DNA from 4 places in the Methylobacterium sp. PvR107 genome. Region 1 is predicted to be linked to each of the others. Evidence: predicted binding sites of a transcription regulator. Region 1 holds the regulator's gene; each other region holds the start of a gene.
The links. Region 1 encodes PhoB, which activates phosphate uptake and scavenging genes when phosphate is short. Its sites were predicted from a motif close to TGTCATNNANCTGTCAT; they were not measured.
Positions count from the first base shown of each region.

Region 2: a site for PhoB is predicted at 1,941-1,957, ahead of JOE48_RS16090 (Orn/Lys/Arg decarboxylase N-terminal domain-containing protein). Genes of this name have one in related genera too.
Region 3: a site for PhoB is predicted at 1,806-1,822, ahead of JOE48_RS05275 (CorA family divalent cation transporter). Genes of this name have one in related genera too.
Region 4: a site for PhoB is predicted at 2,136-2,152, ahead of phnC (phosphonate ABC transporter ATP-binding protein). Genes of this name have one in related genera too.

Region 1 is NZ_JAFIBW010000001.1:1,029,045-1,032,630, reverse strand. Features, by position in the region: gene phoU (phosphate signaling complex protein PhoU) at 1-621, shown strand, start outside; gene phoB (phosphate regulon transcriptional regulator PhoB) at 807-1,502, shown strand; gene JOE48_RS04715 (protein-disulfide reductase DsbD) at 1,678-3,586, opposite strand, start outside.
Region 2 is NZ_JAFIBW010000001.1:3,410,231-3,413,816, forward strand. Features, by position in the region: gene JOE48_RS16090 (Orn/Lys/Arg decarboxylase N-terminal domain-containing protein) at 1-1,892, opposite strand, end outside; gene JOE48_RS16095 (LamB/YcsF family protein) at 2,101-2,874, opposite strand; gene JOE48_RS16100 (hydroxyacid dehydrogenase) at 2,894-3,586, opposite strand, start outside.
Region 3 is NZ_JAFIBW010000001.1:1,148,028-1,151,613, reverse strand. Features, by position in the region: gene groL (chaperonin GroEL) at 1-1,288, opposite strand, end outside; gene groES (co-chaperone GroES) at 1,361-1,651, opposite strand; gene JOE48_RS05275 (CorA family divalent cation transporter) at 1,864-2,850, shown strand; gene pdeM (ligase-associated DNA damage response endonuclease PdeM) at 3,034-3,586, opposite strand, start outside.
Region 4 is NZ_JAFIBW010000001.1:2,772,515-2,776,100, reverse strand. Features, by position in the region: gene JOE48_RS13045 (ceramide glucosyltransferase) at 1-756, shown strand, start outside; gene JOE48_RS13040 (DUF1045 domain-containing protein) at 785-1,471, shown strand; gene JOE48_RS13035 (chloramphenicol acetyltransferase) at 1,464-2,084, shown strand; gene phnC (phosphonate ABC transporter ATP-binding protein) at 2,196-3,044, shown strand; gene phnD (phosphonate ABC transporter substrate-binding protein) at 3,147-3,586, shown strand, end outside.

The DNA.
Region 1 (3,586 bases):
GCGACCGATGCCCTCGTGCGCCGGGACGACACACTCGCCCAGGCGGTGATCCTCGCCGACAAGCGCCTCGACGCGCTGCAGCGGGACATCGAGGAGCGCGCGGTTCTGCTGATCGCCCGGCGCCAGCCCCTGGCCATCGATCTGCGCGAGACCATCTCGGCGATCCGCGTCTCCGGCGACCTCGAGCGGATCGGCGACCTCGCCAAGAACGTGGCCAAGCGGGTTGTCGCGATCTCCGATCAGGCGCCGGCCCAGAAGATCGTGCTCGGCGTGCGCCACATGAGCGACCTCGCCGAAGGCCAGCTCAAGGATGTGCTCGACGCCTATGCGAGCCGCGATATCGAATCGGCCCACGATGTCTGGGAGCGCGACGGTGAGATCGACGCCCTGTACAATTCGCTGTTCCGCGAGCTCCTGACCTACATGATGGAGGATCCGCGTAACATCTCATTCTGCACGCATCTGCTGTTCTGCGCCAAGAACGTCGAGCGCATCGGCGACCACACCACCAACATCGCCGAGACGATCCACTATCTCGCCACCGGCGAGACGCTAGCGGGTGATCGGCCAAAGAACGACGCGTCGAACTACGCGACCGTGGACGGGGTGCAGGCTCCGTAGGCGAGCCGTCCCCGATTCACGCCCGGCCTGCGCCCCCCAGCGGGGTACCGTCGGAGAATCGGAGGGTGCGGGTTGAGGCTGAGCGGCGCCTCCCGCATCCTCGGCCTGCACGCGCGCTCCGATGAGAGTCGGGACATCGGCAGGCCGTATGGCGCCGCCTTGGGAACGGGTCTTCGAACGTGAGCATGCAAGTCCTGATCGTTGAGGACGAGGAGGCGCTGACCACGCTGCTGCGCTACAACCTTGAGGCCGAGGGCTTCCTCGTTGACTCGGCGGCGCGCGGCGACGATGCGGAGCTGCTCCTGGCCGAGCGGATCCCCGATCTCGTCCTGCTCGACTGGATGCTGCCGGGCCTCTCGGGAATCGAGCTCTGCCGCAGGATCCGGGCGCGCCGGGAGACCGAGCGGCTGCCGGTGATCATGCTCACCGCCCGCGGCGAAGAGGGCGACCGGATCCGCGGTCTCGGCACCGGCGCCGACGATTACATCGTCAAGCCGTTCTCCGTGCCGGAGCTGCTCGCCCGGATCCGTGCGCTGCTGCGCCGGGCCAAGCCCGCCCATAGCTCGGATCGGCTGGCCGCCGGCGATCTCGAACTCGACCGCACCGGTCACCGCGTCCGCCGCGGGGGCGAGGAGTTGCATCTCGGCCCGACCGAGTTCCGGCTGCTGGAATTCCTGATGCTGGCTCCAGGCCGGGTCTTCTCCCGCGAGCAGCTCCTCGACGGGGTCTGGGGCCACGACGTCTATATCGACGAGCGCACCGTGGACGTGCATGTCGGGCGCCTGCGCAAGGCGCTCAACGGCCCGCGCCAGACCGACCCGATCCGCACGGTCCGCGGCTCGGGCTACGCCTTCGACGAGACGTTCTCGCTCGAAGCCTGAGGCAGCCGCACGGGCTTGTCCGAAAGGAACAGCATTCGGCCCGCCGTCATCATGCGCTCAGCGAAGTGACCCAGGGCAGCGGGACGCCGGTGAGCGTGGCGCGGCTCGATTGTTCCGCTCGCGCAGACGGCGGGACGGGCGCATCGATGCTCGAGCGCCGAGCCCCCTAAAGATCTTAGCGTGCCAGCGCCGCACTCCGGCCGGACGCGGCCGGAACCGCGTCCAGCGCCGCCAGAACCGTCCCTTCCGTGAGGATTTGCGGGAGAACCTGGGGCTCTCCGGTGCCGGCATAGAGAAGGTAGAGCGGCACGCCGCTGCGCCCGTACTTCTCCAACAGGCGGGTGATCTCGGGATTCTGGTTGGTCCAGTCGCCCTTCATGTAGGTCACGCCGCGCTCGGCCATCGCGGCCCGCACGGCCTTGGTGTTGAGCGAGGTCGCCTCGTTCACCGCACAGGTGATGCACCACGCCGCCGTCATGTCGATGAAGACCGGGCGGCGGGCACTCACCAGCGAGTCGAGGCGCGCCTGCGTGAACGGCTCGATCCCGTCGGCGGCGGCCTGCGCCGACGGGACCGGGCGGTCCTGCGGGAGGGTCACCGCAAGGGCCGCGACGGCGATGATCGCGAGGATTGCGGCGGCCTGGGCGATCCGACCGGCACGGGGTGCGGCGGCACGTCCGCGCTCCCACGCCCAGGCGGCGAAGGCGACCAGCACCAGCCCGATCAGCGCTGCCAGCAGCCCGCGCGGATCGACCTGCTGCGCCAGCACCCAGATCAGCCAAGCCACGGTCGCGTAGACCGGGAAGGCCAGGATCTGCTTGAGGATCTCCATCCAGGCGCCGGGCCGCGGCAGCGCCCGCAGGGCCGGCGGCCAGAGGGTCAGCGCCAGGAAGGGCAGGGCGAGTCCGAGGCCGAGGCTCGCGAACACCGCGAACGCCACGCCGGCGCTCTGGGTCAGCGCGAAGCCCACCGCCGAGCCCATGAACGGCGCCGTGCAGGGCGTGGCCACGAGCGTCGCGAGCACGCCCGTGAAGAACGAGCCGCTCAGGCCCGCGCGCCGGGCGAGCCCGTCGCCGAGGCCGGCAAGCCGGCCGCCGACATGGACGACTCCCGACAGGCTGAGGCCCATCGCAAACAGCAGATAGGCCAGCCCCGCCACCACGATCGGCGATTGCAGCTGGAAGCCCCAGCCGATCGCCGCGCCGCCGCCCTTCAGGGCAATCAGGACACCTGCGAGGCCCAGGAAGCTTGCCAGCACTCCGGCGGTGTAGGCCAGCCCATGGAGGCGGAGGCGGCCCGGGCTCTCGCCGGCATGCCGGATCAGGCCGAGAACCTTGATCGACAGGACCGGGAAGACACAGGGCATCAGGTTGAGGATCAGTCCGCCGAGGAAGGCGAAGGCCGCCGCGGTCGCGAGCGTCAGCGCGTCGAAATCGGGTGCGTTCGCCCGTGCTGCGGGCGCTTCCGGATTCGCGGCGGCGGTCGCCACCGGCAGGACCGGCTCGTCGCCATACGCGAAGGCGAGCCGGCGGGGACCCGCATCGGTGACCTCCTCGAGGGTCAGGACACCCGGAAGCGCGGCCGGCGCCGGCTCGGTCGGGCTGCTGCGGACAAGTATGAGATGCAGGCCGGCCTCATCGACCGACATCACCTGCGCGGCGGCGTTGTCGATCACCGTTTCGGAATAGGGGAAGAATGCGGCGTTCCGAATGGAATCCGCCTTGAGGCCGGTCGCCGCGAATTCGAGCCGCAGCGTCTCGCCCTGACCCGCGAGATGCAGCGGCCAGAGCGCAGGGACCGGCAGGGCGGCCCGGGCGCGGGCGAACAACGCGGAATTGCCCGGATCGGGCCGGGGCTCGCCCACCGGCAGTGTCAGCGCGAGGTCGGCGGAGCCCGGCACGCACTCGGTCTCGCAGACGAGATAGGTGAGCTTGGCCCGGATCCGCACCGGTTCGGCCGGGTCGAGGCTCGGCGGCGGGGTCACCGGGACGAGGAGCGTGACCTCGCCCTCGTAGCCGTAGTTCATCAGCGTGGCGATCGGGATGCGTTCCGGCGCGGGCCACCGGATCGCCCCGGCGTTGAAC
Region 2 (3,586 bases), 2.4 Mb from region 1:
GCCTCCTCCAGCAGGACGTTGTCGTCGTGGTGCCGCTTGAAGGCGACGAGGCCCGAGATCAGCGTGCCGGCCTTCGAGGATTCGACCCCCGGGGTCAGCAGGAAGAGCAGCGAGTTCAGGTCGTTCTTCTCGGCGACGATCCGGTTCTCACGCAGGTATTGCGCCACGATCGGCGCCGGCACGCCGTGCTGGGCGTAGGCGCCGGTGTGCCGGTCGAAGCCGGGGGTCAGCACGGTGAGCTTGTTCGGGTCGGTGATCGCGTAGCCCGGCGCCACGTGGGTGAAGCCGTGCCAGCGCGCGCCGGGCTTCAGCTCCCAGTGGCGCGGCGTGGCCGCGAGCTCGTCGGTCGGCACGCTCTCCCACGGCACCTCGGCGCCGTCGGCGTTCACCGTCACGTCCGGCACGAACGGGTCGAAGAACCAGCGCCGCGCCGGGTCGCGCTCGTTCTCCTCGAACTCGCGCCGGATCGCCCGCACCTTCTTGCGCCACTCGATCCCGAGCCGGATCGTGTCGTCCCACAGGATCATGCCCGAGCGCCCCTTCATCATCTGGGCGCCGACATCGAGCGAGGCGAAGAGCGGGTAGAACGGCGAGGTCGAGGCGTGGACCAGGAAGCTCTCGTTGAGCCGCTTGTGCTCGACCCGCCGGGTCTGGCCGCGGATGTGCCCGTCCCGGGTGTGGATCTGCGAGGCCTGGGAGAAGCTCGCGAGCTGCTTGTGGGTCGATTGCGTGGCGACGATGCCGGGCGAGGTCTCGTCGAGCCCGGTCAGGCCCATGGCGAAGCGGCGGGCGTAGAGCGGGTGGAACTTCATGAAGCCCGCCCAGGCCTCGTCGAACAGGATGTAGTCGCAGAGGTGGCCGATCTTCTCCAGGATCTCCTGGGCGTCGTAGATCGTGCCGTCGTAGGTGCATTGCTCGATCACCGCGACGCGGAACGGCCGCTCCCGGCGCCACGCCTCCGGATCGGTCACCAGCGGGTTGCGGCGGATTTTTTCGCGAATCCGCGTCTCGTCCAGGGCCTCGTGGAAGATCGGGCCGATCAGCCCGTAGGCGTTGCGGTCCGTCTCCAGAAAAATCGGGATGCCGCCGCCGAGGAACAGGGCGCCGTGATGGGCCGCCTTGTGGTTGTTGCGGTCGAACAGGACCAGGTCGTCCTCGGCCACCAGGGAGGACAGGACGATCTTGTTGGAGGCCGAGGTGCCGTTGAGGACGAAGTAGGTCTTCTCCGCGCCGAAGATCTTGGCGGCCTCCTTCTGGGCCTTCAGCGCCGGGCCCTCGTGGGTCAGCAGGTCGCCGAGGTCGAGGACCGAATTGTCGAGGTCGTCCCGGAAGATCGCCTCGCCCAGGTGCTCGACGAAGATCCGGCCGATCGGCGAGCGGTTGTAGAAGATGCCGCCGTTGTGGCCCGGGCAGGTCCAGAGCTGGTTGCCCTTCTCGGCGTAGTCGACGAGCGCGCCGAAGAACGGCGTCTTGAGGGTCTCGGCGTATTGCGTGACCCGGCTGACGAGGCCGCGGGCGATGTATTCCGGCGTCTCCTCGGCGAGGAAGATGTAGCCGTCGATGAAGTCGAGGAGCTCGACCGGGATGTCCTCCAGCCGCTTGCGGCGGACCATGATGACGATCGGCATCTCCAGGCCGCGCCGACGCATCATGTCGATGAGGGCGGCGCCCTTGCCGTCGAGGCCGCGCTTGCCCCAATCGACCACGAGGCAGCCGACCGCCGCGTCGGTCTGCACGGCGATGGCGGCGTCCTCGACGCGTCGGGCGCGCACCACCTCGAAGCCGCGCTGCTCCACGGCCGCCACGATCTGGTTGAGGCGCGCGCCCTCCAGATCGTCCGGATCGAAGGCCGGGGCGCACATCAGGACCGTGAAGCGGCGGTGGAAGTCCATGGAGCCCTCTCTGGCCTCGAATGCAGCGCGTGGCTTTCCGGCCCGTCTGCGACGATTGCATGACACGCGTCCGTGGTGGCGGCCGATCCGGGACGAAAGGTCGTGATCCGGGTGAGCGCGGCTTCTCCGTGCGTCTCCCCCCTCTGCGGGGGAGGGAGGGCGCGTGGGAGATCTGGACCGCCGTAGCCGGATCTGTGTCGCCCCGCCTTCAGGCGCCGATCACTTCGGCCATGGGCCGGAGCGCGATGCCCTGCGCGGCGAGGCCGTCGCGCAGCCGCGCGGCCATCGCCACGGCGCCCGGCGTGTCGCCGTGGACGCAGACGCTGTCGATCCGGGTCGGGATCCGCCCTCCGGACATGCAGGAAATCGCCCCGTCGCCGAGCATCCGCACGACCCGCTCGGCCACCGCGTCGGGCGCGTGCAGCACCGCCCCGGGCAGCTTGCGCGAGACGAGGTTGCCGTTCTCCGCGTAGGCCCGGTCGGCGTAGACCTCGCGGACGAGGGGCAGGCCGAGCCGCTCCCCGGCGCGCTCGGTCTCCAGGCCGGGCATCACCACGAAGATCAGGTCGCGGTCGAGGGTGCGGATCGCCCGGGCCACCGCCAGGGCGAGATCCGCGTCCTCGTTGGCGATGTTGCCGAGCGCCCCGTGGGTCTTCACGTGCCGCACCGGGCAGCCCGCGTCCTGCGCCAGCGCGAGCAGGGCGCCGACTTGGTAGAGCACGGCCTTCTCGACATCCGCCGGCCGCTCGCCGTGGATCGGGCGCCGGCCGAAGCCCCAGAGATCGAGGAAGCCCGGATGGGCGCCGGCCTGGACGCCGTTCGCGGCGGCAAGCCGCAGGGTCTCGTGCATGACGAGCGGGTCGCCGGCGTGGAAGCCGCAGGCGATGTTGGCCGAGGTGGCGATGGTCAGCATCCCGGCATCGTCGCCCAGGCGGTAGATGCCGAAGCCCTCGCCCATGTCGCAGTTCAGGTCGACGATCATCGCGGCGCTCCGGGCGGCGTCACAGGGCGCGCCGGTGCGGCCAGACATCCGGGTTGACCAGCCCGCCCGGCCGCCGGCCGGCGAGGACGTCGACCACCCGGCCCGCCGCGGTCTCGGCGGTGCGGATCAGCGCCGCCTCCGTGGAGCCGCCGACATGGGGCGTCAGGATCGCCCGCGCCTGGCGGGCGAGGGGATGGTCGGCGGGCAGGGGCTCCTGCGCGAACACATCGAGCCCGGCGCCCGCGATCGTGCCGGCCTCCAGCGCCTCGATCAGGGCCGCCTCGTCGATCAGGCCGCCGCGGCTGGTGTTGATCAGGAACGCGTCCCGCTTCATCCGGGCGAGCTGCGCCCGGCCGATCAGGCCGCGTGTGTCCGGGGTCAGCGGCACGTGCAGCGAGACGATGTCGGCCTCAGCGAGGAGCGTGTCGACCGAGGCGGCCCGCAGCGCGCCGGCATTGGCGAAATCGGCGTCGGGGCGGCTCGGCCCGTAGGCCAGCACCCGCAGGCCCAGCGCGGCGCCGAGCCGCGCGGTGGCCTGCCCGATCGCCCCGAAGCCGACGAGGCCGAGCGTCAGGCCGGCGAGCTCGACGAGACGGGTGGTGAACTTGAAGCTGTCGTCGCCGGCCCGGACCGAGCGGTCGGCGCCGGGCAGGGCCTTGGCCAGGGCGAAGATCAGCGCCAGCGTCTGCTCGGCCACCGAGACGGCGTTGGC
Region 3 (3,586 bases), 120 kb from region 1:
TCAGCTCGGCAACCGCTTTCTTGGCGCGCAGGAGCGCGGTGCCGCCGCCGGGGACGATGCCTTCCTCGACCGCCGCGCGGGTGGCGTTGAGGGCGTCGTCGACGCGGTCCTTCTTCTCCTTGACCTCGACCTCGGTCGCGCCGCCGACGCGGATCACCGCGACGCCGCCCGCGAGCTTGGCCAGGCGCTCCTGCAGCTTCTCGCGGTCGTAGTCCGAGGTCGTCTCCTCGATCTGCGCCTTGATCTGGCTGATCCGGCCCTCGATGTCGGACTTCTCGCCGACGCCGTCGATGATCGTGGTGTTCTCCTTCTCGATCCGCACGCGCTTGGCGCGGCCGAGCATCGGGAGCGTCACGTTCTCGAGCTTGATGCCGAGATCCTCGGCGATCATCTGGCCCTTGGTCAGGATCGCGATGTCCTCGAGCATCGCCTTGCGGCGGTCACCGAAGCCCGGCGCCTTGACGGCCGCGACCTTCAGGCCGCCCCGGAGCTTGTTGACCACCAGCGTGGCCAGAGCCTCGCCCTCGATGTCCTCGGCGATGATCAGGAGCGGCTTGCCGGTCTGGACCACGGCCTCGAGCACCGGCAGCATGGCCTGGAGCGAGGACAGCTTCTTCTCGTGGATGAGGATGTAGGGGTCCTCGAGCTCGGCGACCATCTTCTCCGCGTTGGTGATGAAGTACGGGGAGAGGTAGCCGCGGTCGAACTGCATGCCCTCGACGACGTCGAGCTCGGTCTCGGCGGTCTTGGCCTCCTCGACCGTGATCACGCCCTCGTTGCCCACCTTCTGCATGGCGTGGGCGATCATCTGGCCGATCTCGGTGTCGCCGTTCGACGAGATGGTGCCGACCTGGGCGACCTCGTCGGAGGTCGAGACCTTCTTGGCGCGGGCGGTGATGTCCTTCACGGCGGCCGCCGTGGCGAGGTCGATGCCGCGCTTCAGGTCCATCGGGTTGATGCCGGCGGCGACGTACTTGGCGCCTTCGCGAACGATGGCCTGGGCCAGCACGGTCGCGGTGGTGGTGCCGTCACCCGCGATGTCGTTGGTCTTCGAGGCCACTTCGCGCACCATCTGGGCGCCCATGTTCTCGAAGCGGTCGGAGAGCTCGATCTCCTTGGCGACCGTCACACCGTCCTTGGTGATGCGCGGGGCGCCGAAGCTCTTCTCGATCACGACGTTGCGGCCCTTCGGGCCCAGCGTCACCTTCACCGCGTCGGCGAGGATGTCGACGCCGCGCAGCATCTTATCGCGGGCGTCGGCGGAGAAACGAACGTCTTTCGCTGCCATGGTTTGCCTCTTGTCTCGTGGTTGAACCCCAAGGCCTCAGGCGGCCTCAAAGGGCGGGGACGGATGATACGATCAGGCGGCGACGACGCCCATGATGTCGGATTCCTTCATGATCAGCAGGTCCTGACCGTCGATCTTGACCTCGGTGCCGGACCACTTGCCGAACAGGACGCGGTCGCCGGCCTTGACGTCGAGCGCGTTGACGCGGCCGGACTCGTCGCGGGCGCCGGGACCGACGGCGACGACTTCGCCCTCCTGCGGCTTCTCCTTGGCGGTGTCCGGGATGATGATGCCGCCCTTGGTCTTCTCTTCGCCTTCGATGCGACGGACGACCACTCGGTCGTGCAGCGGACGGAACTTCATGAGCTGCCCTCTTGCTTCAGGTCTGGAGTTGGCGTTGATGCGGCCGGCGGGACCGCTCGCGAACTCGACTGTTAGCACTCTGTCTCGGCGAGTGCCAAAGACGGCGGCGAGATAGGCCCGCTGCGGTTTCGAGTCAAGACTGTCGCACCCCCGCGCGACGGGGCGATGACGCGCCGGCGGCTGTCTTTCACCAACATGGATAACGCGCTCTCATGCTGAGCCTGCATGGTTCCGAAGGCCCGGTGGCGCTGCAACCCGGCAGCCCGATCCCGCGCGACACGGTGTGGCTGGACCTGAACGATCCGAGCCCCGAGGAAGCCGCGGCGGTCGAAGCCGCGACCGGCCTGCGCGTGCCGTCCCGGGCGGCGCTCTCGGAAGTCGAGACGTCGAGCCGCCTGCGCCGGGTCAAGGGGGGGCTCTCGCTGTCGACGCCGATGATCACCTTCGAGCAGAGCGCGTCGCAGCTGAAGCCGCTGGGCTTCCTGCTGACCAAGGATCACCTCGTCACGATCCGCTTCCACGACCTGCGGGCGTTCGATTCCTCGGCGAAGCGCATCGTGGACGGCGACGGCAGCACGACCCCGAGCGAGGTCTTCCTCGTCGTCTTGGAGGAACTGGTCGACAGCCTCGCGGACGCGCTCGAAGACATGGCATCGGAACTCGACTCGCTCTCGACCCGCATCTTCGACTTCGACGTCCGCGGCGCCGACCGCCGCCGGCTGGAGAGCCCGCCGCCCCGCCGCCGCGACCTCGCGCTGCGCCGGATCCTGCGCGGCATCAGCAATCGCGGGAAGGTGCTGGGCAAGATCCGCGCGAGCCTGCTCGGCTTGGAGCGGATCGTGCCGTTCGTGTCGGCCGCCTGCGACGGGCTCGGCCTGCCCGAGGATGGACGCTTCGATACGATCCGGCGCGACATCGAATCGCTCGACGAGTTCGAGACCCGGCTCGCCGAGAACGTGCAATTCCTCCTCGACGCGGCGCTCGGCCTGATCAACATCGAGCAGAACAACGTCTTCCGGGTGCTGACCGTGGTCTCGGTGGTCGGCGTCCCGCCGACGCTGATCGCCTCGATGTACGGCATGAACTTCAAGCACATGCCGGAACTCGACTGGGCCTACGGCTACCCTTACGCGCTCGGGTTGATCCTCTTCAGCGCCATTGCCCCGATCGTCTATTTCCGACTCCGGGGCTGGTTCTGACATCCCGCCGGAAACCGCATCCAGGGCGATGTCCTGCGGACCAACCTCGGTTGACCGCCATCGACACCTTCCCCGATCGATCGTCCGCCAGATCCGCGCCCGGATTGCCGGGCTCCTCACCGGCCAATCGGCCGACCTGTCGAAGCGCGCGACCGTGCTCAGGACGTCCGCCTGAGAAAGTGCTCAGTCCCGGGCGAGTTGCGCCCGACCGATTGCGAAGACCCGCCCGTCTCCGAGAAGGTGCGCGGTGAACCCGTTCGGAAACAAGCTCTCGATCGCCTTGTCGCGGACGTTCAGGCCGCCCGCATAAGCCCCGAAGGCCGGCATCACGAGGCGCGACCCGTCGGTGGCGAAGCAGCGGCGGCGGACTGCGCGGCCCCGCATGGCGACCTTGCCGCAGGGATGAAGATGGCCGGCGATCTCGCCGGCCACGGGCTCCGGGCTCGGCTCGTGGCGCAGGACGAGGCCACCGATGGTCAGCGACTCGGCGTAGCGGCCGCCGACGCCCTCGCTGACCGCCGCATCGTGGTTTCCGGCGATCCAGACCCAGTCCCGGCCCTCCTGCAGCGCCGCCACCAGGGCGCGGTCACCCGGCTCCATCCGCTCGGGCCCGCGGACATCGTGGAAGGAATCGCCGAGCGCGACCACGCGGGCGGGATCGTGGCGCACCACGGCCTCGTGCAGGCAGGCCAGGGTCTCGCGGGTATCGTAGGGCGGCAGGAACTGACCCGAGCGG
Region 4 (3,586 bases), 1.7 Mb from region 1:
GTGGTGCTGGCCGATTCCAACGTGGCGATGCCGCCGGACTACCTGCAGCGCCTCCAGGCGGCGTGGCGGGCCGAGACCGGCTTGGTCTGCTCCACCCCCGCCGGAGCCCGGCCGGGCAGCTTCATGGCCGAGGTGGAATGCGCCTTCCTCAACACCCTGCAGGCACGCTGGCAATACGCCGCCGAGGCCTTCGGGCTGGGCTTCGCGCAGGGCAAGAGCATGCTCTGGCACAAGCCGTTCCTGGACCAGCGCGGCGGCCTTCAGGCGCTGGCCGCCGAGATCGCCGAGGACGCGGCCGCCACCAAGCTGGTGCGCGCCGCCGGCAAGCGCATCCACCTCGTGGCGAGCCCGTTCGAGCAGCCCTTGGGCCCGCGCGGCTTCCGGGAGGTCTGGTCCCGCCAGCTCCGGTGGGCGCGCCTGCGCCGCGTGACCTTCCCGCTGTTCTTCGCGCCCGAGATCGGCAGCGGCGTCCTGCTGCCGGCGCTCCTCGTCGCCCTCGGGGCCGGCAGCCTCGCGGGCCTCGCCGGCGCTGCCGGCCTCGCCGCCCTGTGCTATGGCGCCGAGCACCGGCTCGCGCTCCGCGCGGGCTGGCACCGTTCGCCCCGCATGCTGGCGGCCTTCCTCGTGCGCGACGCCCTGATCCCGGCGATCTGGCTCGGCGCCTGGGTCCAGAGCGCCATCGTGTGGCGCGGCAACGCCATGGACGTGCGCCCGCGCCGGGCCGCCGAGGCGCGCAGCTACGCGCCGACGGCCTGACGGCGCTCGAAGACCCGGAGGCCGAGACGTGTCGCGCCGCTACGCCCTGTACTGCCTGCCCGCCCCGGGCTCGCGCCTCGAAGCCTTCGGACGGGGCGTGCTCGGCTACGACACCGTGTCCGGGGCACCAGTTCCCCATCCGGAAGGCCTCGAAGCCCTCGCCGCCGTCACCGCGGGGGCCCGGACTTACGGCTTCCACGCCACCCTCAAGGCGCCCCTGCGCCTCGCGGCGGGCGCCACCGAGTCCGAGCTCGTTGCCGCCGCCCGCGCCCTCGCGGCCGCCCACCCGCCGGTGACGGTCGGGCCTCTGACGGTCGCCGCGCTCGGGGCGTTCCTCGCCCTGGTGCCGGACGCCCCGCCGCCGGCCCTGGGGCTGTTCGCCGCCGAGTGCGTCGCGGCGCTCGACCCGTTCCGCGCGCCGCCCACCGAGGCCGAGCGTGCGAAGCGCCGCCCCGAGCGCCTCGATCCGCGCGGCCGCGCGCTGCTCGATCGCTGGGGCTACCCGTACGTGTTCGAGGCCTTCCGCTTCCACATGACCCTGACCGACGCCCTGCCGGAGGCGGATCGCGACGCCTGGCACCGGCGCCTGTCGGAGGCCTATGCCGCCTCCGGGCCCGAGCCCCTGGTGATCGACGCCCTCGGCCTCCTGACCCAGGACGGGACCGCGCCGTTCCGGCTCCTGGCACGCCTGCCCTTCGGAGAACCCCGTGGCTGACCTCTCCCTCGGCCTCGAGCCGGCGATCGATCCGAGTGCCCGGATCGTGGATTGCCGCCTCGGCCGCTACACCGAGATCGGCGCGCGCACCCGTCTCACCGAGACAAGCCTCGACGATTATTCCTACCTCGGCCCGGACGGCGAGGTGATCTACACCACGATCGGCAAGTTCTGCTCGATCGCCGCCAGCGTCCGGATCAACCCCGGCAACCACCCGATGGAGCGCGCCTCCCAGGCGCATTTCACCTACCGGGCGCATTCTTATTGGCCCGAGGAATCCGACGAGCCGGCCTTCTTCGACCGGCGCCGGGCGAGCCCGGTGGCGATCGGCCACGATGTCTGGATCGGCCACGGCGTGGTGGTCCTGCCCGGCCGCACCATCGGCACCGGCGCGGTGGTCGGCGCCGGCGCGATCGTCACCCGGGACGTCGAACCCTACACGATCGTGGTCGGCAATCCCGCCCGGCCGGTCCGGCGCCGGTTTCCGGACGTCGTCGCCGCGCGGCTGGAGCACCTCGCCTGGTGGGACTGGGACCACGAGCGCCTGCGCCGGGCGCTTCCGGATTTCCGCGGGCTTTCGATCGAAGCCTTCCTCGACCGGTACGAATCCTGATGCGGCGAGCGACAGTAGACGTTGCGCCGGCAAACAACATCGGATCGTATTCGTCATCCAATCGTCGTAGAACAGGCGTTTAGCTGCGACCATTCCCCGGCGGATGGATGCATGCTGGTCATCGAGGATCTTACGCGCCAGTACGGTGATCGGCGCGCCGTCGACGGTGTCTCGCTGCGGATCGAGCCCGGCAGCTTCGTCGGCGTGATCGGCCGGTCCGGTGCCGGCAAATCGACGCTGCTGCGGCTCATCAACCGCCTGGCGGACCCGAGTTCGGGGCGCATCCTCCACGACGGGCGCGACGTCACGCGGCTGCGGGGACGCGCCCTGCGGGACTGGCGCACCCGCTGCGCCATGATCTTCCAGCAGTTCAACCTCGTCGGCCGCCTCGACGTGATGACCAACGTCCTGATGGGCCGGCTGAGCCACGTGCCGAGCTACCGATCCCTGCTGCGGCAATGGTCCGAGGAGGACCGGGCGATGGCGCTCGCCGCCCTTGAGAGCTTCGACATGGGCGAGTTCGCCGGCCAGCAGGCCGACGGCCTGTCGGGCGGCCAGCAGCAGCGCGTCGCCATCGCCCGCGCCCTGGTGCAGGAGCCCGAGATCCTGCTCGCCGACGAGCCGGTGGCCTCCCTCGACCCGCGCAACACCCGCTTGGTAATGGACGCGCTGGCCGAGGTGAACCGCCGCTACGGCATCACCGTCCTGTGCAACCTGCACTCCCTCGACCTCGCCCGCGCCTATTGCGACCGCCTCGTCGGGCTCAGTGCCGGCCGGGTGGTGTTCGAGGGCGGGCCGTTCGACCTCACCCAGGATGTCGCCCGCCGGCTCTACGGCCTGGAGGCCGGCGAGGTGCTCGACGATTCGGCCCGACGCGAGGCCGAGCAGCGGGCGGCGATGCCGGGCCGGCCCGGCTTCGTGCCGGCGCGGCCCGTGCGCGAGGCCGCCCTCGGCGCCTGAACCGGGCCGTCCGGCCCCAACAGCAACGACAAATCGGGAAACGCCCGGCCGGCCCCGCGCCCGGCCGAACCCGCGACACACGCCGACACGAAGGATGACACGATGTTCACCCGACGCACCCTCGCCGCAGCCGCCACGGCCCTCGCGCTCCTCGGCCTGCCGGCTGCCGCCCAGGACTGGAAGGCGCAGTATCCCGAGCTGACCCTGGCGGTGATTCCGATGGAGAATGCCAGCGGTACGGTCGACCGCTACGCGCCGCTTGCGGATTACCTGACCAAGACGGTCGGCGTGCCGGTGAAGCTGCGGGTCGCCAGCGACTACGCAGCGGTGATCGAGGGCCAGCGCGCCGGCAACATCCAGCTCGCCTTCTACGGGCCGGCCTCCGTCGCCCGCGCCGCGATGACCGGCGTGAAGGTCGAGCCGGTGGTGAGCCCGATCCACGAGACCGGCGCCGCGGGCTATTACTCGGTGATCTACGCGCTGGCTTCCAGCCCGTACAAGACCATCGAGGATCTGAAGGGCAAGAACCTCGCCCTCGTCGA